Regions from separate parts of the Agrobacterium sp. ES01 genome, predicted to be linked through region 2. Evidence: predicted binding sites of a transcription regulator. Region 2 holds the regulator's gene; each other region holds the start of a gene.
What was found. Region 2 encodes HrcA, which represses chaperone genes, less so after heat shock. Its sites were predicted from a motif close to GTTAGCACTCNCNNNNNGNGAGTGCTAAC; they were not measured.
Positions count from the first base shown of each region.

Region 1: a site for HrcA is predicted at 1,746-1,774, ahead of ACQQ2Q_RS21690 (DUF6290 family protein). Genes of this name have one in related genera too.
Region 3: a site for HrcA is predicted at 5,329-5,357, ahead of groES (co-chaperone GroES). Genes of this name have one in related genera too.

Region 1 is NZ_JBNQTH010000012.1:31,848-41,653, forward strand. Features, by position in the region: gene ACQQ2Q_RS21685 (relaxase/mobilization nuclease domain-containing protein) at 1-1,179, opposite strand, end outside; gene ACQQ2Q_RS21690 (DUF6290 family protein) at 1,183-1,584, opposite strand; gene ACQQ2Q_RS21695 (ParA family protein) at 2,146-2,838, shown strand; gene ACQQ2Q_RS21700 (hypothetical protein) at 2,915-3,286, shown strand; gene ACQQ2Q_RS21705 (hypothetical protein) at 3,283-3,705, shown strand; gene ACQQ2Q_RS21710 (helix-turn-helix domain-containing protein) at 3,887-4,501, shown strand; gene repC (plasmid replication protein RepC) at 4,595-5,833, opposite strand; gene repB (plasmid partitioning protein RepB) at 6,025-7,038, opposite strand; gene repA (plasmid partitioning protein RepA) at 7,035-8,249, opposite strand; gene ACQQ2Q_RS21730 (ArdC family protein) at 8,422-9,300, opposite strand; gene ACQQ2Q_RS21735 (Fic/DOC family protein) at 9,522-9,806, opposite strand, start outside.
Region 2 is NZ_JBNQTH010000001.1:1,263,691-1,273,496, forward strand. Features, by position in the region: gene ACQQ2Q_RS06200 (integration host factor subunit beta) at 1-213, opposite strand, end outside; gene lptC (LPS export ABC transporter periplasmic protein LptC) at 511-1,176, shown strand; gene ACQQ2Q_RS06210 (LptA/OstA family protein) at 1,191-1,748, shown strand; gene lptB (LPS export ABC transporter ATP-binding protein) at 1,787-2,575, shown strand; gene rpoN (RNA polymerase factor sigma-54) at 2,728-4,275, shown strand; gene hpf (ribosome hibernation-promoting factor, HPF/YfiA family) at 4,504-5,082, shown strand; gene ptsN (PTS IIA-like nitrogen regulatory protein PtsN) at 5,151-5,615, shown strand; gene grpE (nucleotide exchange factor GrpE) at 5,676-6,305, opposite strand; gene hrcA (heat-inducible transcriptional repressor HrcA) at 6,409-7,497, opposite strand; gene rph (ribonuclease PH) at 7,654-8,370, shown strand; gene ACQQ2Q_RS06250 (VOC family protein) at 8,388-8,810, shown strand; gene rdgB (RdgB/HAM1 family non-canonical purine NTP pyrophosphatase) at 8,813-9,457, shown strand; gene hemW (radical SAM family heme chaperone HemW) at 9,463-9,806, shown strand, end outside.
Region 3 is NZ_JBNQTH010000001.1:781,027-790,832, forward strand. Features, by position in the region: gene ACQQ2Q_RS03970 (GGDEF domain-containing protein) at 1-633, opposite strand, end outside; gene ACQQ2Q_RS03975 (bifunctional riboflavin kinase/FAD synthetase) at 797-1,777, opposite strand; gene ACQQ2Q_RS03980 (TIGR01459 family HAD-type hydrolase) at 1,946-2,797, opposite strand; gene chrA (chromate efflux transporter) at 2,917-4,239, opposite strand; gene soxR (redox-sensitive transcriptional activator SoxR) at 4,272-4,724, opposite strand; gene ACQQ2Q_RS03995 (hypothetical protein) at 4,814-5,206, shown strand; gene groES (co-chaperone GroES) at 5,415-5,711, shown strand; gene groL (chaperonin GroEL) at 5,780-7,423, shown strand; gene ACQQ2Q_RS04010 (hypothetical protein) at 8,109-8,552, shown strand; gene ACQQ2Q_RS04015 (glutathione binding-like protein) at 8,577-9,284, opposite strand; gene ACQQ2Q_RS04020 (DoxX family protein) at 9,488-9,806, shown strand, end outside.

The sequences.
Region 1 (9,806 bases), on a different contig from region 2:
CATGACCTCACGCCATTGCCGGAAGGTGGCCGGAGTCGTCTCGATCCGGTCGCCCGATTCCGAACGCATAGTAACGATGGCATGGGCATGAACATGCGGCCGCTTGCCCCCCTCCCCTGCTTCTTTCGGATCGTTCTCCGGATCGTGCATAGCGAAAACGTAACGATGGCCCGCAAACTGCTGAGCCAGGAAGTCGCGAACAGCTCCTTCGAACGCGACAGCATCCGTGCCGGCACGGGCCGACATGATCACGTGCATCACGTCACGGCTCTTGCGGCTGTGCAGCTCATCCCGCCATTCCTTTTGCACCAGGTCGCCCGCAGCCTTGTCATCGGCAATCGAACGTCCCTGATCGTCTCGAACGTCGTTCCGCTGCGCGATCAAGTCTCGCAACTTGGCAGCGCCATATTCCACGCCATTGCCATAGCCTGTGAACGAGAAAGCTGCGGGGGCCTCTTTCGCAACGGCGCTGGCGTTGAAACGCTCCTGAACGATGGCGGCCGCCTTCGCGTCAGCCGTCAGCCGCTCGCCCTGCCCGCTGCGCAACACAACATAGCCTTCGACCTTCAGCGATCCGTCGTTTCGGGTTTCGACAGAGTAAGCGTAGCGTCGATCACCAAAGCCACTGCTGAGAATGTCCCGTACCTGCTCATGCGAGTTCGAGCCGCCGGAAACGCTCACCTCGACGCTAAACCCGCCGATATCGCGGCTCTCGGTCCTGTTTTGGAAAAGGTGATCCCAATCGCCACGGAGACGCGCCAGCTCCTCACGGCCACGCAACGTCTCGCCGTTCTCGTTCTCAACCTTCAGCTCCCCCCCTCTGGAAACATAGTTGAGCATCGAGCCGACGCGGGCGCCACCACCGTAGGAAGCCAGTTTGACAACTGCTGGCTGGCTCCCTTTGGCAACGCTCGCAAGACGAACGTCCATTGATCGCATAGCACCCGAACCGGCAGCCATCGTCCTCGAAGGCGATGACACATTGAATGCCGAAGTTCTCACCCCTCCCCTAGATCCCGACCCGCCTTTAGACATCCCAACCTGATGCTGCAGATTCTTCAGTCTCTTCTCAAGCTCTTCCTCGACAGCCCTCCCACGGCCGCCGAGCGTCATTTCGTGCAATAGCGCCGCGCGCCTTTGCTCCCATTCGCTTGTGAAAGTGCCGAAAAAGAACTCCACGGCCTACACCTCGCCTCGGCGCTCATGCCCGGCACGGCGCGAAAGTGTCCGCAGCTCACTCATTACAGCCGCCTGAATCCGCTGGACGTTGCCAAGGTTGATGTCCAGCTCTGAGGGATGGACACCCTTTCCTGCATTCAGGGAGCGGGCTACCTGATTCAAATTGATGCCGATCATCCGCATGTCTTCGAGCAACGCGGCCATGATCAACCTGTCTTCCGCAGTCAGAAGGGGTCGAACGCCAGCCCCCTCGAGGAGCAGCGAACGGAAAAAAGCAGACACACTCATACCGGCCGACTTTGCCGCTTCTTCGATTGCCGAATGCTCTGCATCGCTGACGCGGACGTTGATTAGACGCCCCTTGCGTTGCTTGGCTGTCGGCACTTCGATTGTGTCCTCACTCATCAATCAACTCGGCCTTCCTGGAGCTTTGCGACCCTCATCGTGGGCTTGTCCCACGATCGTAATGCAAAATGTAAAACATTTTTGCGTATCCTGCCACCCATAACCAAAAGCACTACTCCATAATTTCAATCAAATTTCACCTCTCGACTGGCTCCGCTTCGCTTCGCACTCTTTCCGTTGGAACGCTCACCAGGGTTCACCGCCAAAACCGCTTCTGAAGGCCTTCGTCTGTCCCTCGTACTCAGGCGAAAGGGACGCTTCGCTCTTCGCCCTTGCGCCCTCCGTGCGAGCGCCAAAGACGGCCTCACGCGGCTCCGGGGTTCACCACTCGACCCAGACAGTTGTAAAAGCCACACGACCAACTCGTGTGGCTTTATTGATGTCTAACAGCGTGTGATCACACGCGCGTTTTGATCTTAACCCGCGTGTTTTCACATGGTAGGTTCTCTTCGATGTGAAGATCTTAACGACGATACTGATGTTCCGATCGAACACACGTCGGACCGCTAGGGGACGGGTTGAAGTCTTAGACAGGAAGTGGATCGTGAAATGGCAATTTGCATGTCGCTGGTAAGCGGCAAGGGTGGCGCGGGGAAGACGACCGCCGTAATCCTGATCGCCGGGGAATATGCGCTTCAAGGTAAGCAAGTGCTTTTGGTTGATGCAGACGGACGACAAAACCTGAATGAGTGGTGGTCCCGTTCAGAGGCGAAGGACAACAGGCCAGACGGCATTGAGCTTCGAACGGCGGTAACTAACGCATCACTTCAGCATATTCTGGAGAACGAAACCGCCGGGTTTGACGTCGTGTTGATAGACTCCCCTGGGCAAGACACCGTGCTACGGGACACGATCATCGCCGGCTCGGACATCGTTATGACCCCGATCCAGCCAAACCAAGACGAGATCCTTGCTGCCGGCCAGGCAGCAATGGACGTGGCTGACACCTGCGATCGTACCGGGCGAAACATTCCACATCTCAACTTCAGAACCCGGATCACTCTCCCCGGCCGCTCACTGGAAGCTTACCGCCTGATCCGCCCCTTCATCGCAAACCTGCAAGAGCAGGGATATGATTCACACCTCCTTGATACCGAGCTGTATGAGCGAAACCCCTATCGGGACATCAGACTGGGATATGGGACACTGCAAATGCTTGAGCTCAGCGACTCGGTCAGAAAGGCCCGGAGTGAGGTTATGGGCATGATGCAAGAAATTGAACGTTTCCTGACAAACGAGGAAAAGAGGGCGTAAGATGGCTAAAGGGACTTCCAGTATATCTGATTTTCCCGTTGCACCGCGACGGTCACGGGGGAATGTGCCCAATTCAATGTCTCAGCCGGCTATAGACAACGAAGCAGAAAACTTGGTGGCCAGCGATCATCCAGACCAGGTTGCTATCGAAGAAGCTCCCGCGAAGGTCCCTGACGTTCAAGTGCCACAACGGTCGAGCTTGATTCTGCCATCACCGGAAGCTCGCCGGGAGAGAGCGACGAGCAGATCGTTAGAGCGTGAGGCATCCAGAATACGACTGCAGGAGCTGAAGCAGAATAAAGCGCGGGAGAGCAAACACTTCGTCAACTGCCCCCTTGATTACGATACTAAGAAACGTCTGGAGCGAGCAGCCTCTGAAAACGACTTGAAAATGACGGTGATCGTCAAGGCCGCGATCGACCAGTTTCTGAAGGATAATGGTTATTGATCCTCGACCTTCGTTTCCTGGGCGGGGTGGCGCTAGGCGCAACCCTTGGATTTGTGATCAACCCTGAAGCGACGGAGAAGGTCGGGATCGATATTCCCGCCATAAAGAGAACTTTACTCAGTGTCGGCGCCGCTCCACCGGAGCCTTTCAAGCAAACCGACTGGCCAACGGACGATCGCGCCAAACGCGAGCTGTTCCGGTTTGCAATGTGGGACTTCGAGGAACACGGACCGAAGTCTGAGATCCGGATCACAAGATGCATCAGCATCGACCAGTTCTCCCTAGCTTGCGAAATGCGCGTGAAGTTGAGTTGGGTCAGCGAGGAGAGGATCCTCGAAGGCATTTTTCAACCCAATGCCCGAAGCTGGAATCTGATTGCTGCGAAGGCGGTGAACAGGAATGCTCGCAGTCAAACTTGACTCGAGGCACAACGCGCCTCTGAGTTGCGCATTTCGATCCTAGGAGAGCAATGTTACAGATCATTCCCCCCAATATTGTTAGGTTTGTGTGACTGGCGCGCAGGATGACAGTGCCTTAATGGCACGTTATGGTGCGTGATATCTGCCACTGGCGGATTTGGGGACTGAGGGAATACCGACGGTGCGGAATCTATCCGACTATATCAATTCAAGGGAACTGGTTGAGACCACAGATCCAGATTTCCAGAGACCCTTGTACCGCCAGGAGGGCTTCGACGGTATTGTCAGCTTCGGGGAGATCGACGCAAAGCTTTCCGCATTCCTCTTAGACGAACGTGCGAAAACTGGTTTGACCCAGAGTGATTTCGCGACCTTGGCTGGTCTCGCACGAGTGGTTTATAGCCGCTATGAACTGAACATTTCGCGCCTCACCGTATCACGAATGATCCACCTTTCCGAGCTCCTTGGTTTCCTGCCAATGCAGATGATTCATGCTGCGGCACCTCATCTTTACGGCAAAGATCCTCAAGAGGCCGATGATCGGGTTGAATTGTTCAGACTTATTCATGACCTCCCCCACGACACCATACGCAGTTTGATTGGCATAGTTGGCCAATTGACGCCAAGCGATGTTCTTGAGGCTCGACAGAAAGCGGAAGCGGAGGCTGAAGCGCAAGCTGAGGCTGAACGCCAACGCTTGAACCGAAAAGCTGCGAGAGCCAGCAGGAGAGGCCGTCCGCCTGGTCGCCCACCAGGTCGCAAGTCATCTACAACCGAAACACCTACAGACGAATGAGAGCTGAAACCGGTCGTACGTGCTGTCAATGTAGGAAGGGTGACTTCAGGCCTTTTCCATCGAGACCTCACCCTAGTGCGTCAGCACAGCCCCTCACCCTGCTTTCCGGCCTCCGTTCGTATTGGCGCGCATCAACGACATCAGCATTGGTCCGAGCCCGAACTCCCCTGCCCTCGCTCGACGCGTGAGATCGCGGAGATATCCACCTGCCGAATTGATATGCCCTGCCCTCTCCAGGATTGCAGCCATAGCAACCGCCGCGTTCTCCGGCCCCATCACCTCACACGCTTCCTCATAAGCCGACGGGCTAACACCAAGCATTGATCGAACCACCACCGCGGCCCCCATCAGCTCGCGCCAATGGGAGATCACCCCCCCGGGCCCGTAATCCAAAATCTGCGGGCAGGCTTTCAGGACCATCGACAGCGGGAACGCCTTCATCTGTTCCGGCTTTGCCAACGGCTGAGCAACCGCTTTGGGTGCTACTTCCAGCTCGACGGCTCCGCCCTGCTCTTTTCCAGAGCTAGGTTCAAGTTCATAGATGGATTCGGGTTTTGAATTCTGTATGTGACAGCCATTTTGAACAGCATTGCCGTCCATATTTTGAGAATCTAACTGATTTTCCAGAAGGTTGAGGATTTCGGTGCGCAAAAGCTGCATCTCGTCGAGGATTGCCTCCACCTGGCGACGGTCAGGATTGCGGGGGAGTCGGCTGACAATGCCGACATACATGTCTTCGATGGCTTCCCAGTCGCCGTCGGCCCCCTCCTCCATCGCGGCGGAAATTAGCTTGCGTACATCACGCCGGCAGATAGTCAGCGCCTCTTTGGCTCGTCTGAACTGCAGGCGCTCGGCAGCGACTTCCTGTGCCAGACCTGCAAGTTCCGCAGCGCGAGCCAAAAGTGGAGAAAGATCGAATCCAAAAGCCTGCTCGATATCGCCACCCTTGTCCCGGTGAGCGTAGCGCTTGCCGTTCGGACTATCCTTGCGCTGGATGAGCCCGGCTTCGACCAAGGCAGCCAAATGCCGCCGCAAGGTCGTTCCGGTTATGCCGTGCGCTCTGACAGACAGCTGAGCATTGGATGGAAAGACCACCAATCCACTATCGCAGTTGAGCTCGCTCTCTGGATAAAACGTCAGCAATGCGTCCAGCACAGTCAGCGCCCTGTCCTGGAGGCCAAGGCGTTCACGGGCCTCACAAGCGTCGCGAAACACTCTCCATTTTTCGACCGGGCGGCTTGGTTTCGTCTCGGACGTCTGGAGCTGCCTCTTTACAAGAGCAAGCACAGCCGGCCGCCGCCCAAAGGGCGTCGTCACATTTCCCGTCTGCATATTCCTTCACCTTTCTTCAGGCAAAAGAAATCCGCTCACCAAAACGATGCCAAAGACTCTTGACTGGGATTCATGGAAATGCGATTCTCGATCTTGCTAGGAATTGAGAGAGGCTTCCATGACGGAAACGTTTTGGGGGCCTTTTTCTTTTGTCGCGGTCTCTCCTCTTGACCAATTAACGAGTGTCTCGATCACACCTCTTGGTGAGTTGGATCTGAACGATTGTTGTATTCGCTTAGAAGATCAGGCATTCGGTCCGCGAGCCAGCGCGCGAAAGCGCGTTCCTGCTTCGGGATTGAGACCGTAGTTCCAGCCGAATTACTCTTCATGCGGCCAAAAACTCGGTCACCCACGGCGAAGTCAACAATCTCTTCAGCTGGCTCCGTAGTCACTTTGTCGGCCGCCGAACTTGCAGCTCGTATCGCTTGGGTAATACGGCTGGAGCTGTCAGCGCCTCGAAACTCGACCGTGTCGATTATTTTACGAACACGTGCTGCGCCGCTCGGATCTTTCAGCAACTCGGCAAATGCGGTCCATTTCGGTCGACCAACTCCCTTTGCTCTTCCGATCGCAAGAATGATGTCTTCGGGAACCGCCTCCGTCACTCGAAAAAGATGCGATATTGCCGCTTCTGAAGCTCCCAAGATTGGGCACATGGCGCGATGAGAAAGGCCAGCACTTTTCAGCTGTACGGCCCACATTGCCTGCTCAATCCAGGTCAGGTTTTCCCGAACACCATTCTCGAGCGATTGCTCTTCAATCAACTGCCGATCGGAAAGTTCTCGAACATAGGCTCGAATCTTTATGGTCTCCGGGCGATCCGATTCTGCCATTATGGCCTTGATCGCTGCCCAACGACGGTAACCGTAGGCAAGCTGGTAATGATCCGCTTTCGTCGGATGCGGCCGAACAAGAACTGGAATTTTTTGGCCTTCACTTGCGATTGAAATCTTAAGCGCCTCGAGCTCTTTGGCCGCGTCCTCGTCGTTGTCAAAGCGATCTCTATAGGGGGAGCGGTCGATACGGTCAGGATCGAGTGAAATGACACTATCTTCTGTGAGCTGTGTCAGTGCCCGACCCACATTGGAAATGACAGGTGAAGAGTGCCGCCGCGCCAGCGAGGGCTTGTCGGACGCGTCCGACACCACAGGAGATTCCGTCCGGCTTTCGGCGGCCGCCATTCGCTGAAGGATGCTTTTCTTCATGTGCTACGTCCCCAAACTTGGTGAACGAGGTCGAGGATCTCGGAGTTAACTCGGTCAGCGCTCTCAATTGCGCGCTTCAACGCTTCACGACCGACCTCACCCGACTCAAGCTCGTATAGGGTCTTCTTCGCTACCGCTGCACCGGCGATTGCCGTGGATTCGAGCGCCTCCGCAACGAGTACATCATCACCAAACAATCGGCGCATGACTCCGGACATGTACTTCTGCGGCCCGTCATTCGGGTTCACGCGCGTGAGCAGGAAGCGGAAAAAGTCATGCTCAAATTTAGCTCCAAACTGCCCCAGCACCTCCGATAGATCGGAGATCATGATCAGGAACTGATTGCACGATGCAACGTCGAGCATCGCCGGGTGAACGGTAATAACTAAGGACGTGGCTGCATAAAGAGCAGCGAGTGTCGAGTATCCAAGGGACGGTGGGGTGTCGATGATAACGATATCGTATCGATCATCCACGCGGGCCAGGGCACTGCTTAACCGCTCGAAAAACAAACCCAGGTCATCTCTGGTTTTCGAGGTCAGATAGGACGGGGTATCAAACTCAAAGTCCATTAGCTCCAGATTGCCAGGAACTAGATCTACACCTGGGAAATAGGTTGGCCGGATCACTTCAGCGAGCGGCCGCCTCTCATTGTCATATCGAATGGCTGCATAGGCTGTCTGGTTCTCGCCGAGATCGAACTCGGGCTGAATACCAAATAGCGCAGTCATCGATGCTTGCGGATCAAGATCCAGACACAAGACCCGATAACCCTGAAGCCCTAGAAAATGTGCGAGATGGATAGAAGTGGTTGTCTTGGAACTACCACCTTTAAAATTCGCCGTAGCAATTACCTGAAGCTTTTCCCCTTTGCGACGATGCGGAAGCAGCTCGCCAGCTTCGTCAGGACGAAGTTCGGCCAAGAATCGCCTCAGTTCCTTGACCTGCTCTATCGTGTACGTTCGCCTATTGTTTTCTGCGCGCTCGGGCAAAGGCCCCTTCCCTTCCAGCGTCAACTGGCGAAGAGTACTTTCCGGAACCTTGAGTAGCCTCACTAGGTCAAGGGTTGAGAATGTCCGGCCAAATGTTTTTTGCGCAGAGGGTGGATAGACAGCTTCACGCATATCGTTCAGCTCCGCGGAGAGTTTCGAGGTGTAGACCTCGATCTTCGACGCAGTGTCTCTGACGCTCTGAGAAGCTGGCTGCAGCATTCAATCCTCTTGACGGTTCTGACCACTTTACGAGATCATTTCCGTCAGGAATGCCAGACTGACTCCGATTCTTCAAGGCGTTTTTCGTTAACAAGAAGTTAACGCATCAAGGATGCCCGACTTTACAGTTGTAAAGTTTTGGGTCGATGCGCATGAGGCCCGACATTTTTTGCTAGGGCCCCGACCCTGTGGAAGAGCTGAACTGTCGGAGATAGTCAGCAACTGCCTGAGCCTTCGCGGCGGCAGTGATGACTGCACGTGAATCCTGCTTCAGCACCTTGAGCCAGTTTTCAACGTAGGTCGCGGTGTTGTCTCGCGGATCATGCTCAATGCCAAGATCGGCGCAGACGAACGCGGCTGAGATTTCGGCAATAAGCTCCTCCATTGCGTAGGTCTCGCTCCCAAACCGCCCGCTAAGGTCACGATCAAGGCGTGATTTTGCGCCGCTCCAGTGCCCGAGCTCATGAAAAACCGTGCTGTAAAGATGAACCTCGCTGAGGAACCGACCGCGCTCCGGCATCTGGATGTCATCGGGGCCAGGCCGATAGCAGGCTTGCTTTCCGCCATAGGCTATCTTTGCGCCTGTGGCCCGAATGAAGGTTTCGACATGGTCGATGACCGGAACCGGCTCGATCGGCGCCGCCTCGGCCGGGCTCTTGAAGCGGTTAGGCAGGTTGTCGATCTGCTCGACGTTGAAGACGGTGTAGCCCTTGAGATAGGGGATTGCACGATCGTCCGCATCCTGCTCCTTCGGCGTGAAGGTGCCGTACTTGACGACGAGGGTTCCTTGTTCGCCCTTGCGGACCTGAGCACCGAGCTCCTGAGCCTGCCGGTAAGTCATCCATGTGTTTTCGTCGTAGCCGGCGAGTTGCCCGGAGAGCCACAGCATGACCACGTTGATGCCGCGATAGGCTTCGCCGGAGGCGCGGAGCGGCGTAGCCGACCTGCGGCTGTTTCCGCGCCATGGCCGGATCCAAGGCTTGGTGCCGGCCTCGAGCTGCTGAATGATGGTGTCGGTGATCCGCTGGTAGGTGTCCTTTACGCTCTGCATCGCCGTCTCCTGTTCGTTGGTTGACGGCAAAGATCCGAAGATAGCGAAACGACCCCATGCACCCGTAGGGCCGCAACGGAGTGTAGGACCGCGCAAGCGGTTGGATGGGGGAGGGGCTATCGTAGTTTGTCCGTCAAATCATCCAACGGACAGGGGAAGGCGCAGAGCTCCGGCACCCCGGCCAATGACACAGGCCCTCACTGCAGCGACCGGGCCGCAGGTCAGCGCTCTCGGTCGTCTTGGTCGCGGTTTCGCTGGCGATCGGCAAGCTGCTGCGCTTCGATAGCCTTAAGATCGGCGTTGATGTGCTGCGACTGAGGCTCTTGGGCCTTTTGCTGACCTGGCTGCGATTGGGCATCTTGGACCTGTTCCGGCCGCCCCAAAGTCTTGAAATCAGATCCAGCGGCGAACTTCACCTCCTCGTCGTCAGGAGGCGTCCGCTCGGGAAGGTCAGCGCGGTCAACGGCCACAATCCCCCTGTCGGTCACGAGACTCGCCACGCGATT
Region 2 (9,806 bases):
TCGCGAAGGTCGGTTCTTCACTGAAAAGGCCCCAAAGCCGCGCAACTCGACCCGGTTGCCAGCTGCCAAAGCGTCTGTGATCTCGTCAAGAACCGCATTAACGATGTTTTCGACATCGCGATGATAGAGGTGCGGATTGTGAGCGGCGACGATCTGCACCAGTTCTGATTTGATCACGGTTGCCCCCTGAACAACTTTAAAAAACGAAGACAAGGTGCCAAACCCGATCAGCACCGTCAAGAAACAACTTCCATTCCAAAGGCTTCGCCTCTGTTCCAAGCATTACATAGCCCGCCTTGGAACAGATGCGCTACTGCCAGTGATCACTTTATCTGAAATTGGCGCAAATCGTCGCTGCAGCGGGCCTTGAAGTGCGCCAACTCTTGCAAAAATCAACACAATTTCCATATTGGCAAGCTATAGCAATCATGCGAAACGTCCTGCCGCGCGCCGCGGCGACCTTTTACGAGCCCCAGCATGTTGCAGTTCTTAAGATACAGGCCCGATTGAATGCTAAACAGGGTTGCCGACAATGATGGAATTGCCGCCCGATCCGTCGGGCGCAACGCCTATGCGTCCGCATTGCGCCATTCCGTGCGCGTCCGGCGGCTGAAAGTCCTGCTTCCCATCGCTGCAACCCTGATTTCCCTTGCCTTTATCGCCGTCTCGGTGGTGCGCACCTATTTGCCGGAGAATTTGAATATCGATTCCGCGCGGATCGAAAACGGCAAGATCGTCATGGAAAAACCCGCTATTTCCGGTCGCAACAAGGACGGTATCAGCTATTCCATGCGGGCAGAGCGTGCCCTGCAGGACATCAAGAACCCAAACATCATTACCCTTGAGGACATTGCTGCTGCTGTACCGGTGAATGACAAGGTCACGGCACGGGTGGTGGCCACAAGCGGCATATTCGACAGGACGGCGGATCGTCTCGATATGGAAGAGCCGTTCACATTGACACTGAGCAACGGGTTGGTAGCGGACTTCCAATCGGCCCATCTTGATATTCCAGGCGGCAATATGGACACCAGCGACCCCGTGTCCATCAAGGCGAATGAGGCCTCCATTGTTGCGGACTCACTAAAGATAACCGATAAAGGGCGCACCATTACCTTCGCGGGCCATGTGAAGGTCAACATAGAGCCGTCAACCATTCGCCAGCAGGGCAATTGAAAGCCAGGTCAAAGATGAGCCTCCATCACCACGCATTTGTTCGTTTCAGCAGCGCTATGATCGCGGCGGCTCTGGCGGCGTCCACTCTGACAATGCCGGTCATGGCACAAACGACCAACATGGAGGGTATGAAGCTTTCCAATGACCAGCCAATCCAGATCGAGAGCGATGAACTTCAGTTTCGCGAGCAAGACAAGCAAGCCATCTTCACCGGCAATGTGAAGGTGGTTCAGGGATCGACTATGCTGCGCGCCGGTCGAATGATCGTTCATTACAAGGGTGAAGGCGCGTCCGTGACCGCGGGTAATGCCGATATTGAAAAGATCGATGTTTCCGACACGGTCTTCCTATCGTCCGGCGCACAGCAGGCGACGGCAGAGACCGGAAACTTCAATCTTGAGTCCCAGGTCTTCGTCCTCCAGGGAGATCGCGTTGTTCTATCTGAAGGTCAAAACGTCTTCGTGGGCTGCAAGCTCACTGTTAAAATGACCAATGGTGAGGCTAAACTGGAAAGCTGCGGTGGCCGCGTTCAGATCCAGCTGGATCCCAAATCCCAGCAAAAAAAGAAGTAAAGCCGGTATCGCCTGTGAAAATCCCAAAAGTCTCCAAACTGTTCGGCGCTGGTCGCGCCAAGCGACAAGACCCTGCCCAGCCGAAACTCGACAAAGAGCGGTATGAGGGCACCCTGATCGCCCATGGTCTGACGAAGAGCTATAACGCTCGTCGCGTGGTCAACGGGGTCTCGCTCGTCGTGAGACGCGGGGAGGCCGTCGGCCTGCTCGGCCCCAATGGCGCTGGCAAGACGACCTGTTTTTATATGATCACCGGTCTCGTTCCGGTTGACGAAGGCATCATCGCTATCGACGGCAATGACGTGACGGCCATGCCGATGTATCGGCGGGCGCGCCTGGGTGTCGGTTATCTGCCACAGGAAGCCTCTATTTTTCGCGGATTGAGTGTGGAGGACAATATTCGCGCCGTTCTGGAGGTTCACGACAAGAACAAGGCGAGCCGTGAAAACAAGCTCGACGAGCTTCTTGATGAATTTCACATCGAAAAATTGCGCAAATCTCCGGCAGTTGCCCTTTCAGGTGGCGAAAGACGACGCTTGGAAATTGCCCGTGCGTTGGCCACCAATCCGACATTCATGTTGCTTGACGAGCCCTTCGCAGGCGTCGATCCGATATCGGTATCCGACATTCAGAATCTGGTGCGGCACCTGACCGCACGCGGCATTGGCGTCCTCATCACCGACCATAACGTGCGGGAAACACTGGGCCTTATTGATCGCGCCTATATTATCCACGCTGGCGAAGTTTTGACTCACGGTCGCGCTGATGACATTGTCAATAACGCGGATGTGCGCAGACTTTACCTCGGCGACAAGTTCAGCCTGTAAAGCCTGAGACCCAAGAAAGTCTCGCTTTCGCCACAAGCAAGCTTGACCAAACCCCATAAAAAAGCAATTTTTGGGCCAGTTGGACTTTTCTGGCACGGCGGAGGTGCTGGAAACGCCAAAAAAGGGGATTGCAGGGGAGTATAGCGTCCGCCATGGCCTTATCCGCCAACCTTTTCTTGCGCCAGAGCCAATCTCTGGTCATGACGCCGCAGCTGATGCAGTCGATACAGCTGCTGCAAATGACCCATCTCGAGCTCACGCATTTCATCTCCCAGGAAATAGAAAAGAACCCTCTTCTTGAACTCGTGCCAGATGATGACGACTTCATCGGCGAGCCGCATCGCAGTTCCGATGACGCTGCCTCCGATACAGGCGTTGGCGAGGGAACAGAGGGCGAAGGCGGGCAGCTTGCCAGCGACTGGTATGAACCCGGCCAGGATAACACGCTCTCGGAGCGCCTCGACACGAATTTCGATACCTCGTTTGCCGATGAGGGCGGGGCCACCTCGGCGGACACGCCTGAGCTTCTGGGGCAATGGAAGTCCATCCACGGCAGTGCTGCCCCGGGAGGAGACGCCTATGATCTCGACGATTTCGTCGCGGGACGCGTAAGCCTTCAAGATCATCTCAAAGAACAGATTCCCTTTGCAGTGCATGGCGCCGGCGATCGGCTTCTCGCAATGGCGCTGCTCGATCAAATAGATGACACTGGATATCTGAGCGGTGATTTCCGCGAAATCGCCGAGCGTTTCGGCACGGGTGTCGAGCATGTCGAAAATATTCTGTTTCAGCTCCAAAGCCTCGATCCGCCAGGCGTCTTCGCACGCTCTCTCAGCGAGTGCCTCGCCATACAGCTTAGGCTTCGCGATCGGCTTGATCCCGCGATGGCAGTGCTCATCGACAATCTGGAGCTTTTGGCGAAGCGCGACTTTGCCACTCTGAAGAAACTGTGCCGTGTGGATGAGGAAGACCTCATCGACATGCTGGCAGAGATTCGAAAACTCAATCCGAAGCCGGGCAATTGCTTCGAACCCGCTATCAGTGAATCTGTCGTTCCCGACATCATTATTCGCCCAAACAGCGGCGGACAGTGGGTGGTTGAGCTTAATCCAGATGTTCTGCCACGCGTTCTCGTCAACCAGAACTACCTGACCGTGGTCGCAAGAAAGAGCGAATCCGATCAGAGCTTCTTGTCCGAGTGCCTGCAAAACGCCAATTGGCTGACGCGCAGTCTGGACCAGCGCGCCAAGACAATTGCGAAAGTGGCAGCGGAAATCGTACGGCAACAGGATGCCTTTCTCCGCCACGGCGTGGAGCATCTTCGCCCGCTCAATCTGAAGGCGGTTGCCGATGCCATCAAGATGCATGAATCGACCGTGAGCCGTGTAACCTCCAACAAATACATGCTCACGCCCCGTGGGCTGTTTGAACTGAAGTATTTCTTCAGCGTCTCGATTGCATCCGCGGAAGGTGGCGAGACGCATTCCGCCGAATCCGTGCGCCATCGCATACGCGCTTTGATTGCCCAAGAGACCGCAGAAGACGTTCTGTCTGATGACGACATTGTTCACAGCCTCAAGCGGGACGGTGTGGATCTCGCGCGGCGGACCGTGGCAAAATATCGGGAGGCAATGAACATCCCCTCTTCCGTTCAACGCAGACGTGAAAAGCGCGCCCTGTCTAAAGTCTCCGCGGGCTGACACCTGACGTCTCCGTGATCAGAAAAGAACCCGCCAACCGTTGACTCTCATCATTTCAGTCGATAGAAGCCCGCCGCGATTGGTCGACATTTTAAACGCAGTGGCGTCGATGTCCAACTTATGCCGATGGTCAGAGACGTGACCAAGATTGATGCTCGAAACGCTTGGATGAGAGCGAGGCTTGACGTAAACTGATACCCGCAAATCACGATAATGAAGGGAAACCCCATGAGTGTGCGTGTATCCGGAAAACATATGGAAATCGGCGATTCCTTCCGCCTACGGATCGAGGAACACATCGAAGAAGCGATCGGCAAATATTTTGACGGTGGCTATTCAAGCCAGGCAACGGTGAGCAAGCTTTCGCAAGCACGATTTTCTGCGGATTGCCTTGTCCATCTCGATACAGGGGTGAACCTGCATGCCGCCGGCGAGGCGAACGATCCGCAAGTCGCATTCGACATTGCGGCCGAACGGATCGAGAAACGGCTGAGGCGCTACAAACGCAAGCTGAAAGACCACCACGCCGCGGAACACGTGAACGGCGAGATCGCGGTCGCCTATACCGTCATGGACGCGATGTCGGAAGACGACGAGGAAGTGCCTGAAGACTTCGCGCCGACCATCGTCGCAGAAAGCACAAAACAACTTCGCACCATGTCCGTGGCTACGGCCGTCATGGCTCTCGATATGACGGATGAGCCAGTCTTGCTGTTTCGCAGCCCGGGCAAGGATGAACTAAACATCGTCTACCGTCGCAATGACGGCAATATTGGCTGGATCGATTCCACCAGTATCAAAAGCTGAGACAGCGTGGGTCGGCAGGTTACTGCCGACCCACCTTCGCTCATTTCGGCGGAATGAAGGATTTAAATATGGCGTTGGCAGATTTGCTGCAACAAGATGCGGTCATTCCAGCCCTCAGGGCGAACTCCAAGAAACAACTTCTCCAGGAACTGGCAGCCAAGGCGTCGAAAGTCACATCCATTCCCGAGCGGGAAATCTTCGATGTCATCTTGCAGCGAGAGCGTCTCGGATCGACCGGCGTTGGTAACGGTATCGCCATTCCGCATGGGAAGCTGACCAGTATCAATCAGATTGTGGGCGTGTTTGCCCGACTTGAAACACCTGTCGATTTTGAAGCGCTGGACGACCAGCCCGTCGATCTGGTGTTTTTGCTGCTGGCGCCTGAAGGCGCCGGCGCCGATCATCTCAAGGCTTTGTCGCGTATCGCGCGCGTTCTTCGGGATAGCGAGCTCGTGGCGAAATTGCGTGCGACCGATTCCGCAACAGCAATCTACACATTCCTCAACGAGGAACATGCCTCGAACGCCGCCTGAAAAGGCGGCGCAAGGATCATTTCAATTTCTGCGAATTGCTGAAGAAATGGACGCCTGATGTCAGGCGTCTTTTTCGTTGACTGGTGCTGTGCCGGGCTCTGTTCCCTCTGCCTTCTGGCCACCCTTTGCCACACCGACCATGGCAGGGCGAAGGACGCGATCGCCGATCGAATATCCAGACTGGACGACCTGAACGACGGTATTGTTCGGGACATCAGCGTTCGGCACTTCAAACATTGCCTGATGGAAGTTCGGATCGAATTTCTGACCTTCTGGTTCGATCTTCTTAACGCCATGACGCTCAAGAGAAGAGAGCATCGCGCGCTCGGTCATTTCGACCCCTTCGATCAGTGCGGTCAAACCCGCTTCTGCAGCGGAACGCGCCTCTTCCGGGATCGCATCGAGTGCACGGCGCAGATTGTCCGACACCGACAGCATATCGCGGGCAAAGTTGGTGACGGCGTATGCCTTGGCATCCTTGACGTCGCGCTCGGTGCGACGGCGAAGATTATCCATCTCGGCGGCCAGACGCAGGAAGCGGTCGCGCAGCTCCGCATTCTCCGCCTTCACGGCCTCCATAGGATCGGGCTCGCCAGCATCTGCTTCGTCTGCAACCTGATCGATGGACACGACGTTTTCGTCTTCTGTGGCCGTTGCGTCAGGTCCGTTCTTATTGGTCTCGTCGGTCATGACGTTCTCCGGAATTTGTGATTGAAATTTCGTGCCCGATATCAGCGTTTGTCGCGGAAAAATCAAGGCTTCAGCCAAAAGAAGCGGCTGACTCCGCTTATGGCTATAGCGGATTACGCGAAAGCCGCGCCATTAGCTGGGCCGTATAGTCAACCATCGGCACAATGCGCGAGTAGTTCAGCCGTGTCGGACCAATCACTCCGACCGCACCAATGATGCGATCCTCTCCATCCCGGAATGGTGCCACAATGAGTGACGATCCCGACAAGGAGAAAAGCTTGTTTTCCGAGCCGATGAATATTCGGACGCCCGGGCCAGTTTCAGCCAGGTTCAAGATCTCGATCAGGCTTTCCTTACGCTCGAGATCATCGAAAAGGAGGCGCAAGCGATCAATATCTTCCTCTCCAGCGAGACCTTCCAGAAGATTGGCCCGACCGCGGACGATGAGACGGGTCGGCTTGTCGTTTTCCTTGCCACCCGACCAGACAGCGAGCCCGCGCTCAACAAGGTCCTGGGATAAGATGTCCAACTCGCCTGAGACCTGCTGCTTCAGCTTCACCAGTTGGCCACGGAGTTCACCCAGCGTCTGACCGGCCAAATGGGCATTGAGAAAATTCGCAGCCTCGGTCAATTGCGAGGTGGTGATCCCTGCCGGCAATTCGATGATACGATTTTCGACCTGATTGTGCTCACCCACCAGAACGCAAAGCGCCTTGGTCGGCTCCAGCCGGATAAACTCGACATGTTTCAGTACGGCGTCATTCTTGGACGAGATCACGAGCCCTGCCCCACGCGACAGCCCTGACAGCATCAGGCTTGCCTCGCTCAGCAGGTTTTCCATCGACGCGTCCGGACCGACCGGACGGATCTGCCTGTCGATGCTTCCACGTTCTTCATCGGAGAGATTTCCGACCTGCATGAAGGCGTCGACGAAAAACCGCAGCCCGGTTTGCGTTGGGAGCCTGCCAGCACTGATATGAGGCGAATAGATGAGGCCTAGCTCTTCGAGATCGCTCATCACGTTGCGAACAGATGCCGGCGATAGCGACATGGGCAAGATGCGGGAAAGGTTGCGAGATCCCAGCGGCTCCCCGGACTCCAGATAGCTTTCGACAATGCGACGGAATACTTCGCGCGACCTATCGTCAAGGTTAGAGCCGAACTCCATCTGCATGGTCGTTGATAAATCCATATTGCCTTCCGGACGCCTTCGATATCGTCCTGACAAAATATAGTCACTCCCGCTCCAATCACCAACGGGAATCTGACTTCTTCTCTTTTGCCGCTTTTCCTTTGCAAATCGGCACTGCCATCCGTAGAAGACCGTAGATCGCGAAAGGAAGTCGGTATGCGTCCATCAGGCAGAAAAACAGATCAAATGCGGGCAGTTTCGTTTGAGCGAAACTTTTCCAAACACGCCGAGGGCTCATGCCTGGTGAAGTTCGGTGACACCCATGTGCTGTGCACCGCAAGCCTTGAAGAAAAGACGCCACCTTGGCTGCGCAATAGCGGCAAGGGCTGGGTCACGGCAGAATACGGCATGCTCCCCCGCGCCACCGGTGACCGGATGAGGCGCGAAGCAGCTGCCGGCAAGCAAGGCGGTCGCACACAGGAAATCCAGCGCCTTATCGGTCGTTCGTTACGTGCGGTCGTTGATCTGGAAGCGCTTGGCGAACGGCAGATCACGCTTGACTGCGATGTGATACAGGCGGATGGCGGCACACGCACTGCATCGATCACCGGCGCCTGGATTGCCCTTCACGATTGCCTGAAGTGGATGGAAACCCGCAACATGATCAAGCTTGAGCGGGTCCTTAAGGACCATGTTGCAGCGATCTCGTGCGGTATCTTTGCCCAGCAGGCGGTTATCGACCTTGATTATCTGGAAGACTCGGCTGCCGAAACAGACGCAAACTTCGTGATGACGGGCGCAGGCTCCATCGTTGAAGTTCAGGGCACGGCAGAAGGCGCTCCCTTCTCCGAAGAAGAATTTCTGACACTGATGCGCCTTGCCAAGTCCGGCGTCGCCGATTTGGTGGCCATGCAGAAGCAGTCTATCGGCTAAGGCTCAAAGGAGACGGCATGACTTCGCTCACGGAAGGCATCTTGGAAACGGCGCTTTACGCCGATGATCTGGATGCCGCCGAGCATTTTTACGGTTCGGTGATCGGTCTGGAAACGGTAACACGGGTAAAAGACCGGCACGTGTTCTTTCGCTGCGGTGCCGGCATCCTGCTGGTTTTCAACCCGGAGGCGACTTCTGTGCCTTCACCGACCGGCAAGCTGCCGGTTCCGACCCACGGCACCCGTGGCCCGGGACATGCCTGCTTTCGAGTGCGTGGTGACAAGCTGGATGCCATGGTTGATCGCCTGACACAGGCCGGGATCGATATAGAGGCCGATTTCAACTGGCCCAACGGTGCCCGCTCCATCTATTTCCGCGATCCCGCGGGCAATAGTCTTGAATGTGCCGAGCCCGGCCTGTGGGGCATCGAACAGGATTAGAAATGCGCAAACTCGAAACCAAGACGATCGTTGTTGCAAGCCACAATGCCGGAAAAATTGCGGAAATCGCCGACTTGATTGGTCCATTCGGCTTTTCCGCAAAGTCGGCTGCAGAATTGCAGTTTGCGGAGCCCGAAGAGACAGGCACGACATTCGAAGAAAATGCCGCGATCAAAGCGCAGGCTTCCGCGCAGGCATCCGGTCTTCCCGCACTCTCGGACGATTCAGGGCTGGTGGTCGACGCACTCGACGGCAACCCTGGTGTCTACACAGCCAACTGGGCGGAACTGGAAGACGGCACACGCAACTTTGACATGGCGATGCAGAAGGTCGAAACGGCACTCGCAGAGCGCGGCGCGACACAGCCGCAACAGCGCACAGCACGGTTCGTGAGCGTGCTGTGCCTTGCCTGGCCGGACGGCCACACCGAGTTTTTCCGTGGCGAAGTGGAGGGCACGGTTGTATGGCCCCCACGGGGGAAAAAGGGTTTCGGGTATGATCCTGTTTTCCAGCCGCAAGGCTATGACACGACCTTCGGCGAGATGTCCGCAGAAGAAAAGCATGGCTGGAAACCGGGCGATCCGGAAGCGTTGTCACATCGCGCACGCGCCTTCAAATTGTTCGTCGAACACTGCCTGGAGGCCTGATTTTTATGGTCGAGCCCACGGCGCTCATCCTGCCTGATACCGGCGAACCCGGTTTCGGTATCTATGTGCACTGGCCCTTCTGCGCGGCCAAATGCCCCTATTGCGATTTCAACAGCCACGTGCGCCATCAGCCTGTTGATCAGGCGCGGTTTGCGGCGGCCTTTCTGACAGAAATGAAGTGGCTTCGCGCCATCAGTGGTCCAAGGACGGTGACAAGCGTTTTTGTCGGTGGCGGCACGCCGTCGCTCATGGATCCGGCAACCATCGAGACGATCCTGAATGGGATCGCCCGGCATTGGCATGTCCCGCAAGGCATCGAGATCACCATGGAGGCAAACCCCTCCAGTGT
Region 3 (9,806 bases), 480 kb from region 2:
CAGCTTCAAGACTACGATGACCAGGAAGCAGGCCATGTTGAAGATCGCCAGCAGGATGCTTGCCGGACCAAGCCAGGCCGACACCGGTGTGTTCACCACGATCTCCACGGGCGCCACGATGGACATTGGCGCAATCAGAATGTTCGTCAATGCATAGGCCCCGAGAACCAGGGCGGCCAATCGGCGTGACGGAAGATGCTCGCTGCTCGGGCTGCCCCATACGACATTGGCAGCCAGCAGTAGATTCACGGCTGAGCCCCCGTAAATCAGCATGCCACGCACACCTTCCGGATCAGGCAAGAAGCCCGCCAGAACCATGAGTATGGCAGCGGCGGCCGTGACGGCGAAAGCTTCGATGGGATGGTAGGAGCAGCGGAAGAAGTCTTTGAAGCCGAGCCATATGAAACCGGTCATGCTGATCAGAAGCGCGCCGCCGAAAAACTCGACATAGTCCACAGAGATCAACTTGAATTTGCTCATCAAGACGCCGCTGAGCACCGCGCAAAGAGCCGCCATACACCACAGGACCAGATCTTTTTGCCTTGGATTTCGTAGCCAGGCAATCGTGACGACGGAGACGATCGAGAGATTGATCATCGCTGTATAGATGAAGATTGTTTTTAGCTCCAACATCGCATCCAATGAGTCTAAATCGTCCTTACGCTCCAGTTATAGTGGATGTGGACAAATTAATTGTTAATTTTAGAAATTATGCACCTTTCAGCCCCGACTTCGACAGGGACTGTCAAACGGTGCACTTCAATCTCTTTGTTTCTGAAAAATGTTAAACTTGAATTTAAAAGGCGATGACCGTGTCGAGGTCGCCAAGCGTTCTGACACCTGACAGCAGCGCGCGCGCCTCTTCCTCGTCCCGACGGATCTGGGCAACCAGCGGATCGAGGCCGTCAAATTTCAACTCATCGCGTAGATGGCCGAAGAAGGAGACCGAACAGGTCTCACCGTAGAGGTCACCGTCGAAATCGAAGATGTAGGTCTCAAGCCAGGCGGCTCCATCGCTGCTGACGGTGGGGCGGTAACCGAAGCTTGCAACGCCATCGTGCAATGTGCCATCGGCGCGACGAAACCTGACGGCGTAAATGCCGGGCTTCAGCTCCGCCTCCGGCGCCAGCTCCATATTGGCCGTTGGAAAGCCGATGGTGCGACCAAGCTGCTGGCCCTTGAACACCTCTGCTTCCACCGTATAGCGATAGCCGAGAAGACCTGCGGCCTGTGCCACATCGCCCTTGGCGATCAGCGTTCGGATGCGGCTTGAGGATATGATCTCTGCGCCTTCGTCGCGGAAGGGGTCGATCAGGGTGACGCCAAAACCGTGGCGCTCGCCGGCGCCCATCAGGAAGGCCGGACCGCCTTCCCTGCCCTTGCCGAAATGGAAATCGACACCGGTCACCACCTGCGAGGCCCCCAGCCAATCGACGAGAATGGACTTCACGAAGGTTTCGGCCGACGTGGTGGAGAATTCACGATCGAAGGGATATTCGACCACGCAATGGAAGCCCAACGCTTCCAGAAGCCGGGCGCGCAGCGATGGCGGCGTGAGACGGAAAACGGGCTTGTCGGGATTGAAGACAGAGCGCGGATGCGGTTCGAAGGTCAAGACGATGGCCGGGACGCCGCGACTTTGCGCCCGTTCCAGTGCCTCGCCCAGAACAGCCTGATGGCCGCGATGCACGCCGTCAAAATTGCCGATGGCAATGACGCCGCCCTTCAGCGCATCGGGAAGCGGGTTCTTCTGTTCGTTGCGGTGAAAAACGGTCACGCCGACGCTCCGTTTCCGAACAAGGACGCCGTGCTGTCCGACACTCTGCAATGGCACTGCCCAACGGATGCGGCGTCAAGGCATGGATTACCCGTTGCGCTAACACACATAGGTTTGCGCCAACAGTTCGCCGTGATCGAAGTCCAGTTCACCGGCATGAAACCAACCTTATGCCAGCCGCTGCATCCAGAATACCGGCGTCGCGCTTTCCCGCTTGAGATAGGCATTCAGGATGGCCTCGTCGGTCTTGCCGTCGACAGTGTATTCACCAGCATGGATGCCGCCGGAGATATAGAGGAGATCATAGCCGGCATCGAGCGCGCCGCGGACATCGGTCGGCATGCCGTCGCCAATGGCCAGCACGCGGGCCGGATCGATTTTGCCGCCGCGAGCTTCAGCGGCGGCAGCCATGGCGGCCTCATAGATCGGATGATGGGGCTTGCCGGCAATACGGGTCTGACCGCCCAGTTGCTCGTAATAGGCAGCTACCGCACCTGCGCAGGGGATGATGCGTTCGCCGCGCTCGACCACCAGATCGGGATTGGCGCAGATCAGCGGCACTTGGCGCTTCTGGAATTCCACGAGCATGTCGTGGTAATCTTCCGGCGTTTCCTTTTCGTCGTCAAAGAAACCGGTGCAGACGATCGCTTCGGCATCAGCCGCATCGACGGCTTCGGCACCTGTTCCATCCAGCAGCGGCAGATCGCGCTCGGGGCCGAGAAGGAAGACCTTCTTCGGTCCCTCGGCAATCAGCTTGCGGGTCACATCGCCAGAGGTGACGATCCGGTCAAAGGCGGTATCGGCGACGCCGATTGCCTTCAACTGGGTGATGACGCCCGGAGAGGGACGCGGCGAGTTGGTGATCAGCACAACCGTGAGACCGGCGTTGCGGGCTTCGGTCAATGCCACGGATGCCTTGGGAAACGCATCGATCCCGTTGTGCAGGACGCCCCAGACGTCACACAGAATGACGTCATAGCCGCCTGTGGCTTCACCGAGGGTCTGGATGCGCTTTGCCATGGAAAATGTCCTGCTTGATAAAGTCTGGTGTCACATCGCAAACCGGATCGCAGATTACAAGAGACATCCGTCTTTAATGGCGATGTTGGCCAAAACATATGCAGCAGGCCTTCTATGCCTCACAGGATGAGACGGGTTCCATAGCCGGCGATAGCGCAGACAACGAGCGTTCTGCCGACCCCCTGCCTGAAGGCAAAGATCATGACGACGGCAAGAAGTGTGGTGATGAGGGCCGCCACATCGAGGCTTGACCATTCCGGCACCGGGATGCTGGCGCCGGCCAGATCCCATGACATGCGCCCGACCCTGGCAAACAGGACATGCAGCGCAAACCAGAGCGCAAGGTTGAGAATGACGCCGACCACGGCTGCGGTGATGGCGGACAGGGCAGCGGTGGCAAAGCGATTGCCGCGCAGACGCTCGACATAGGGGGCACCGGCGAAGATCCAGATGAAGCTTGGAACGAAGGTCGCCCAGGCGGTCAGAAGTGCGCCGAGCACGCCACCGACAAGCGGCGCTCCCAAACCGGCATCGCGAAAGCCCGCAAGGAAGCCGACGAAGGACAGGACCAGCACCAGCGGACCGGGTGTGGTCTCTGCCAGCGCCAGGCCGTCCAGCATTTCGCCGGGCATCAACCAGCGATAATGATCGACCGCCACCTGCGCCACATAGGCCAGCACGGCATAGGCGCCGCCAAAGGTCACCAGTGCCATTTTGGAGAAGAACAGGTAAAGCGCGGTCATTCCGTCTGGACCGGCGACAAGCCACAACACCGCCAGGGGTGCCTGCCAGACAGCGACCCAGAACAACAGGACAAGGACCTGGCGCGAGCCGACGAGTTTGGCTTGCACCGCTGACAGGTCGATATCCCCTGTCGCGGTGGCTGCCCTGGAGCGGGCCAGGACGAGCCCGGCCATGCCGGCCCCCAGAACCACCAGCGGGAATGGCAGCGACAGGAGGAAAAGCGCGAGAAACGCGACGACCGCGACAATGCGGTGAAACCGCGTCTTCAGCGCCCGCTTGCCGACGCGGATCAAGGCGTCGATGACAATGGCCAGCACTGCCGCCTTCAGGCCGAAGAACAGGCCGGTCAGCCACTGGGTATCCTGATAGAGCGCATAGGCAGCCGAAAGGCCGAGCATGACGGCCAACCCCGGCAGCACGAACAACAGGCCGGCCACGACGCCGCCGCGCACGCCGTGGGTCAGCCAGCCGATATAGGTGGCAAGTTGCTGGGCCTCCGGGCCAGGCAACAGCATGCAGTAGTTCAAAGCATGCAGGAAGCGATCCTCGGAGATCCAGCGCTTCTCGTCGACGGCCACACGGTGCATCAGCCCGATCTGCGCGGCCGGGCCGCCGAAACTCATCAGGCCGATACGGGCAAAGGCACCCACCAGTTCCGACAATTGTGGACGGGCAACCGCTTCGGAATTTTCAGCCATCGTCGTTCAACTCCAAACCGGACACCCCATCATCACGGCAAAAGCCGTGCACCGGCGCCCTCATAACGCAGTTTGTCGTCAGTATTGCGAAGGGGACAATCATCGAGCGACAGGCAGCCGCAGCCAATGCAGCTGTCGAGCTGATCGCGCAGCGCCATCATGGTTTCGATACGGCTGTCGAGCTCGGCGCGCCAGGCGGCTGACAGCTTGCGCCAGTCGGCAGCACTGGGAGGTCGGTCCGCCGGTAGTCTGGACAGTGCGACTCGGATCTCCGCCAGGGGGATGCCCAGTCGCTGGGCGGTCTTGATGACGGCGATGCGCCGCAAGACTCCGCGCGGATAGCGCCTCTGATTGCCTTGGGAACGCCAACTTTCGATCAGCCCTTCACGCTCATAGAAATGCAGTGCCGACACGGCGACGCCGGAGCGCTGGGCAATCTCGCCGACCGAGAGAGACTGCACTGTTTTGCGGGTTGTTTGCGACATGGAAATTACGCCTTGACCTCAATCTTTGTTGAGGTTTTATCGTGCTCGCGTTCACCTGACAACACGCCTTTGAGAGAGGAACGCCTGCCATGACATTGTCCTTGCAAATCCCCGCCAACGAAAACGGAGCTCCGGCGGAAAGCGCCAGCCTCTTTCGCATCGACTGCTTCGAGTGCCCGCCCGATCATGTGCGCGCCTTTTCCGACCGCCTTGCCATTATCCACGGCTATTTCGACACGCTTGAGGGCTGCCTTTACAATCGGGTTGCGGTTGCGCCCGGACCTTCGACCGTGAAGATCGTCACCATCGTCGAATGGAAGAGTGCGGCAGCCCTGACGGCCGCAAAGGAGGCTGTCGACCAATTTTATAGTGTCGACGGCTTCGACCCTAAAATCTTCATGGCAGAGCGCGGCATCACCGGAGAATTCGGCCTTTACCACGATGTCGCCGCCTTTCATGCGCAGCGTCACGCAGCCGGTTGACTTAGACATGCCGACACGCCAGACACATTCTCGACATGGCAAACGCCTAGAAAGCGAAAAGACGGCAAAAATTTTTAGCCGTTTTTCTTGACTCTCAGCCTTCCCATCCTTAGATCGAGCTCGCTAGCACTCCCCGTATGAGAGTGCTAACAACATCCATGCGGGACCCAAAGATCCCGCGAATGTCATTCGATCGAGGGATTAGACAATGGCAAGCACCAATTTCCGTCCGCTGCACGACCGCGTTGTAGTCAAGCGCGTCGAGTCTGAAGAAAAGACAAAGGGCGGCATCATCATTCCTGACACTGCCAAGGAAAAGCCAGCTGAAGGCGAAATCATCGCTGTCGGCAGCGGCGCTCGTGACGACAAGGGCGCACTCGTCGCTCTGGACGTCAAGGTCGGCGACCGCGTCCTGTTCGGCAAGTGGTCGGGCACCGAAGTAAAGCTCGATGGCGTTGACCTTCTGATCATGAAGGAATCCGACATCATGGGCGTTATCGGCTGAATTTAGCCGGTTACTTCTCAATCCAATCAACAATTCACCAAAGAGCTAAGCTCCGGGAGTTTTGAAACATGGCTGCTAAAGAAATCAAGTTTGGCCGCACCGCGCGCGAAAAGATGCTTCATGGCGTCGATATCCTCGCTGACGCCGTGAAGGTTACCCTCGGCCCCAAGGGTCGTAACGTCATCATCGACAAGTCCTTCGGCGCACCGCGCATCACCAAGGACGGTGTATCGGTTGCCAAGGAAATCGAACTGGAAGACAAGTTCGAAAACATGGGCGCCCAGATGGTCCGCGAAGTTGCTTCGAAGACCAACGACATCGCCGGCGACGGCACCACGACTGCTACCGTTCTGGCCCAGGCCATCGTGCGCGAAGGCAACAAGGCTGTTGCTGCCGGCATGAACCCGATGGACCTGAAGCGCGGTATCGATCTGGCTGTGTCGGAAGTCGTCAAGGACCTTCAGGCCAAGGCCAAGAAGATCTCGACCTCTGAAGAAGTTGCTCAGGTCGGCACGATCTCGGCAAACGGCGACAAGCAGGTTGGTGCAGATATTGCCGAAGCCATGCAGAAGGTCGGCAATGAAGGCGTCATCACGGTTGAAGAAGCCAAGACCGCTGAAACCGAACTCGAAGTCGTTGAAGGCATGCAGTTCGACCGCGGTTACCTGTCGCCTTACTTCGTGACGAACCCGGAAAAGATGATTGCGGATCTCGAAGACGCATACATCCTGCTCCACGAAAAGAAGCTCTCAAACCTTCAGGCAATGCTGCCGGTTCTGGAAGCTGTCGTTCAGTCTGGCAAGCCGCTCATCATCATCGCTGAAGACGTCGAAGGCGAAGCTCTTGCAACGCTCGTCGTCAACAAGCTGCGTGGCGGCCTGAAGATTGCTGCCGTCAAGGCTCCTGGCTTCGGCGATCGCCGCAAGGCCATGCTCGAAGACATCGCGATCCTGACCGGTGGTACCGTTATCTCCGAAGATCTCGGCATCAAGCTCGAAAATGTCACGCTCGACATGCTCGGCCGCGCCAAGAAGGTCTCGATCACCAAGGAAAACACAACGATCGTTGATGGTGCCGGCCAGAAGTCGGACATCGAAGGTCGCGTTTCCCAGATCAAGGCTCAGATCGAAGAAACCTCTTCCGATTACGACCGCGAAAAGCTGCAGGAACGTCTTGCCAAGCTCGCTGGCGGCGTTGCCGTCATCCGCGTTGGCGGCTCGACGGAAATCGAAGTCAAGGAACGCAAGGACCGCATCGACGATGCTCTGAACGCAACACGCGCTGCTGTTCAGGAAGGTATCGTTCCTGGCGGTGGTACAGCTCTGCTGCGCTCCTCGACCAAGATCACCGTCAAGGGTGCAAACGACGACCAGGAAGCTGGCATCAACATCGTTCGCAAGGCTCTTCAGTCGCTGGTTCGCCAGATCGCCACCAATGCCGGTGACGAAGCTTCGATCGTTGTCGGCAAGATCCTCGACGGCAACACAGACAACTTCGGCTACAACGCCCAGACGTCTGAATATGGCGACATGATCGCCATGGGTATCGTCGACCCGGTCAAGGTTGTCCGTACGGCTCTGCAGAACGCAGCTTCGGTTGCTTCGCTGCTGATCACTACAGAAGCCATGATTGCCGAGCTTCCGAAGAAGGAAGCTGCTGGCGGCGGCATGCCTGACATGGGCGGCATGGGCGGCATGGGTGGCATGATGTAATAAGGCGAAAGCCTTATTGCGAAAGCCAACCATAAAGCACGCCCATTGCCTTCAAGAGTTTCAGCGCGTCAAGCGCGCTGAAATGGCGGCATGGGTGGCATGATGTAATAAGGCGAAAGCCTTATTACGAAAGCCAACCATAAAGCACGCCCATTGCCTTCAAGAGTTTCAGCGCGTCAAGCGCGCTGAAATGGCGGCATGGGTGGCATGATGTAATAAGGCGAAAGCCTTATTGCGAAAGCCAACCATATCGGTTCAGAAATACGGGGCGGTCTTCGGACCGCCCTTTTTCGTGCGCGCTGCGCAAAATACACGTGTGCGATGTGCGACTTCCGGCGAATGTCACTCTCGGCTCGGAATATTGACAAGACACATTGCCGACACGCAAAAACAAAATATAAACATGTCTCGGCTATATATCGCTTGACCTCATGATCTGGGGTGACTTGTCTGCCCGCCCGGATGCCCGCAATAGACAGGCTCCGCGCAGTTTCCGTCGGCATGAGCCTTCCAAAGGTGCCATGACGGGTCAATGACGCATGAATGGGCTTTCTAACCGCGCCCGCGTAACTGCTACTTGCGCCGCCATAGAAAAGACCGAGGCGGTACAGTTATTGAAAATATCAGCCGAGACCATATCTTTTTGGGGATGCGGGGCCATCGGTGCGACTCGTTGAGGAATGACTTGTTTAAAATTGCCAAGTCCAGTTTTGCCGAACCGCTCGTTACCGCCTGTGCGGAACGTGACAGCGGCAATTCATCCGTCATGTCGCAGTTTGCTGCCTCCGAAACCTGGACCGGCGACCTCTCGAACGGTGTGATCCGCCTCGGCGAGCGCGCCATGGCGCTTCACGGCCTCACAAGCCCGGAATGCGGCCTCTTGTCGATGATGCGCGCCTATGAGACCAATGACCGCGGGCATATTCTCGAACTTTTCGAGCAGGCCGCCACGGCCTCCTCCAACTTCTGCTACTCGACCATGATCACGCAGGCGAATGGCAACCGCCAGCCTGTGTTTTGTATGGGCGAATCGAACGGGCTGGAAGAAAAGCTGGCAGGCACCATGCTGGGCATCTTCATCTTTCCACGCTTCAAGCTTGGCGCAAACCGTCCGCAGCCGATGGCGTGACGGCGTCACGCCATCCAGACATGGTCAGCTGGTCTCCGGAATCTCCAGGCCTTTGACGCTTGCAGGCCGGACCTCCGCGCGCTGGACCCACTTCATCACCTTTGGAAAATCCGAAATGCCGATGACATCGCCCGCGCCATAAGCCGCTTCAATGGCGCGCACCCACGGAAAATTGGCGATATCGGCAATCGTATACTCAGCCCCCATCAGCCAGTCGCGGCCCTCGAGGCGCTGTTCCAGCACACCGAGCAGACGCTTTGCCTCATCCCGGTATCGCTCCATCGCGTAGGAATTATTGGCCACCTTGTCGGCTGCGAATTTGAAGAAGTGACCGAACTGACCGAGCATCGGGCCGATGCCGCCCACCTGGAAGAAAACCCACTGAATGGCTTCATAGCGCAACGCCGCATCCGACGGCAAAAGCTTGCCGGTCTTTTCGGCGAGATAGAGCAGGATTGCCCCGGATTCGAACAGACCGAGCGGTTTGCCAGCTGGACCATCCGGATCGAGAATGGCCGGAATCTTGCCATTGGGATTGAGCGACAGGAATTCTGGTGTCTTTTGATCATTGGTGGAAAACGACACCAGATGCGGCTCGTAAGGCAGGCCCAATTCCTCCAGCGCAATCGAGATCTTCACACCGTTTGGGGTCGGAAGCGAGTAAAGCTGGATGACCGAGGGGTCCTTGGCAGGCCAGCGCCGGGTAACGGGATAGGCGGTCAAATCAGACATGGGCATTCTCCATTTTTGCCAGAACCGGTTCGACTGAGCGAGACGTCCTCGTTTCAAACCGGTACCGAGGCAGGATCGTTAATTGTCTCCGTTTGTTGAACAATATGTGCATTATTGTCCATCTATTCAGAACGACAGAAAAAGAACATCTATAGCCACATAGTTCAGTCCCCCGATCCAACAACTCGCTTCTGGAGAAAAATATGTCCAACACGACAAATGTCGCGATCCTGGTCGCCCGTATCCTACTGTCCTTCATGTTCATCATGTCCGGCTTCGGCAAACTGACCGACCCTGCCGCAACGGCTGGCATGATCACCGGCGCCGGCCTGCCGGCTGCAACTGCGCTTGCCTATCTCGCAGGCGCGTTCGAACTCTTGGCCGGCATTGCCGTGCTCGTCGGCTTTCAGACCAAGATCGCCGCTATTCTGCTGGCCCTCTTTTGTGTGTTCACCGGTCTTGTCTTCCACAGCGGCACCGTTGCCATTGAAGGTTGGCCGGATGCAGCGCTTGGCTGGATCA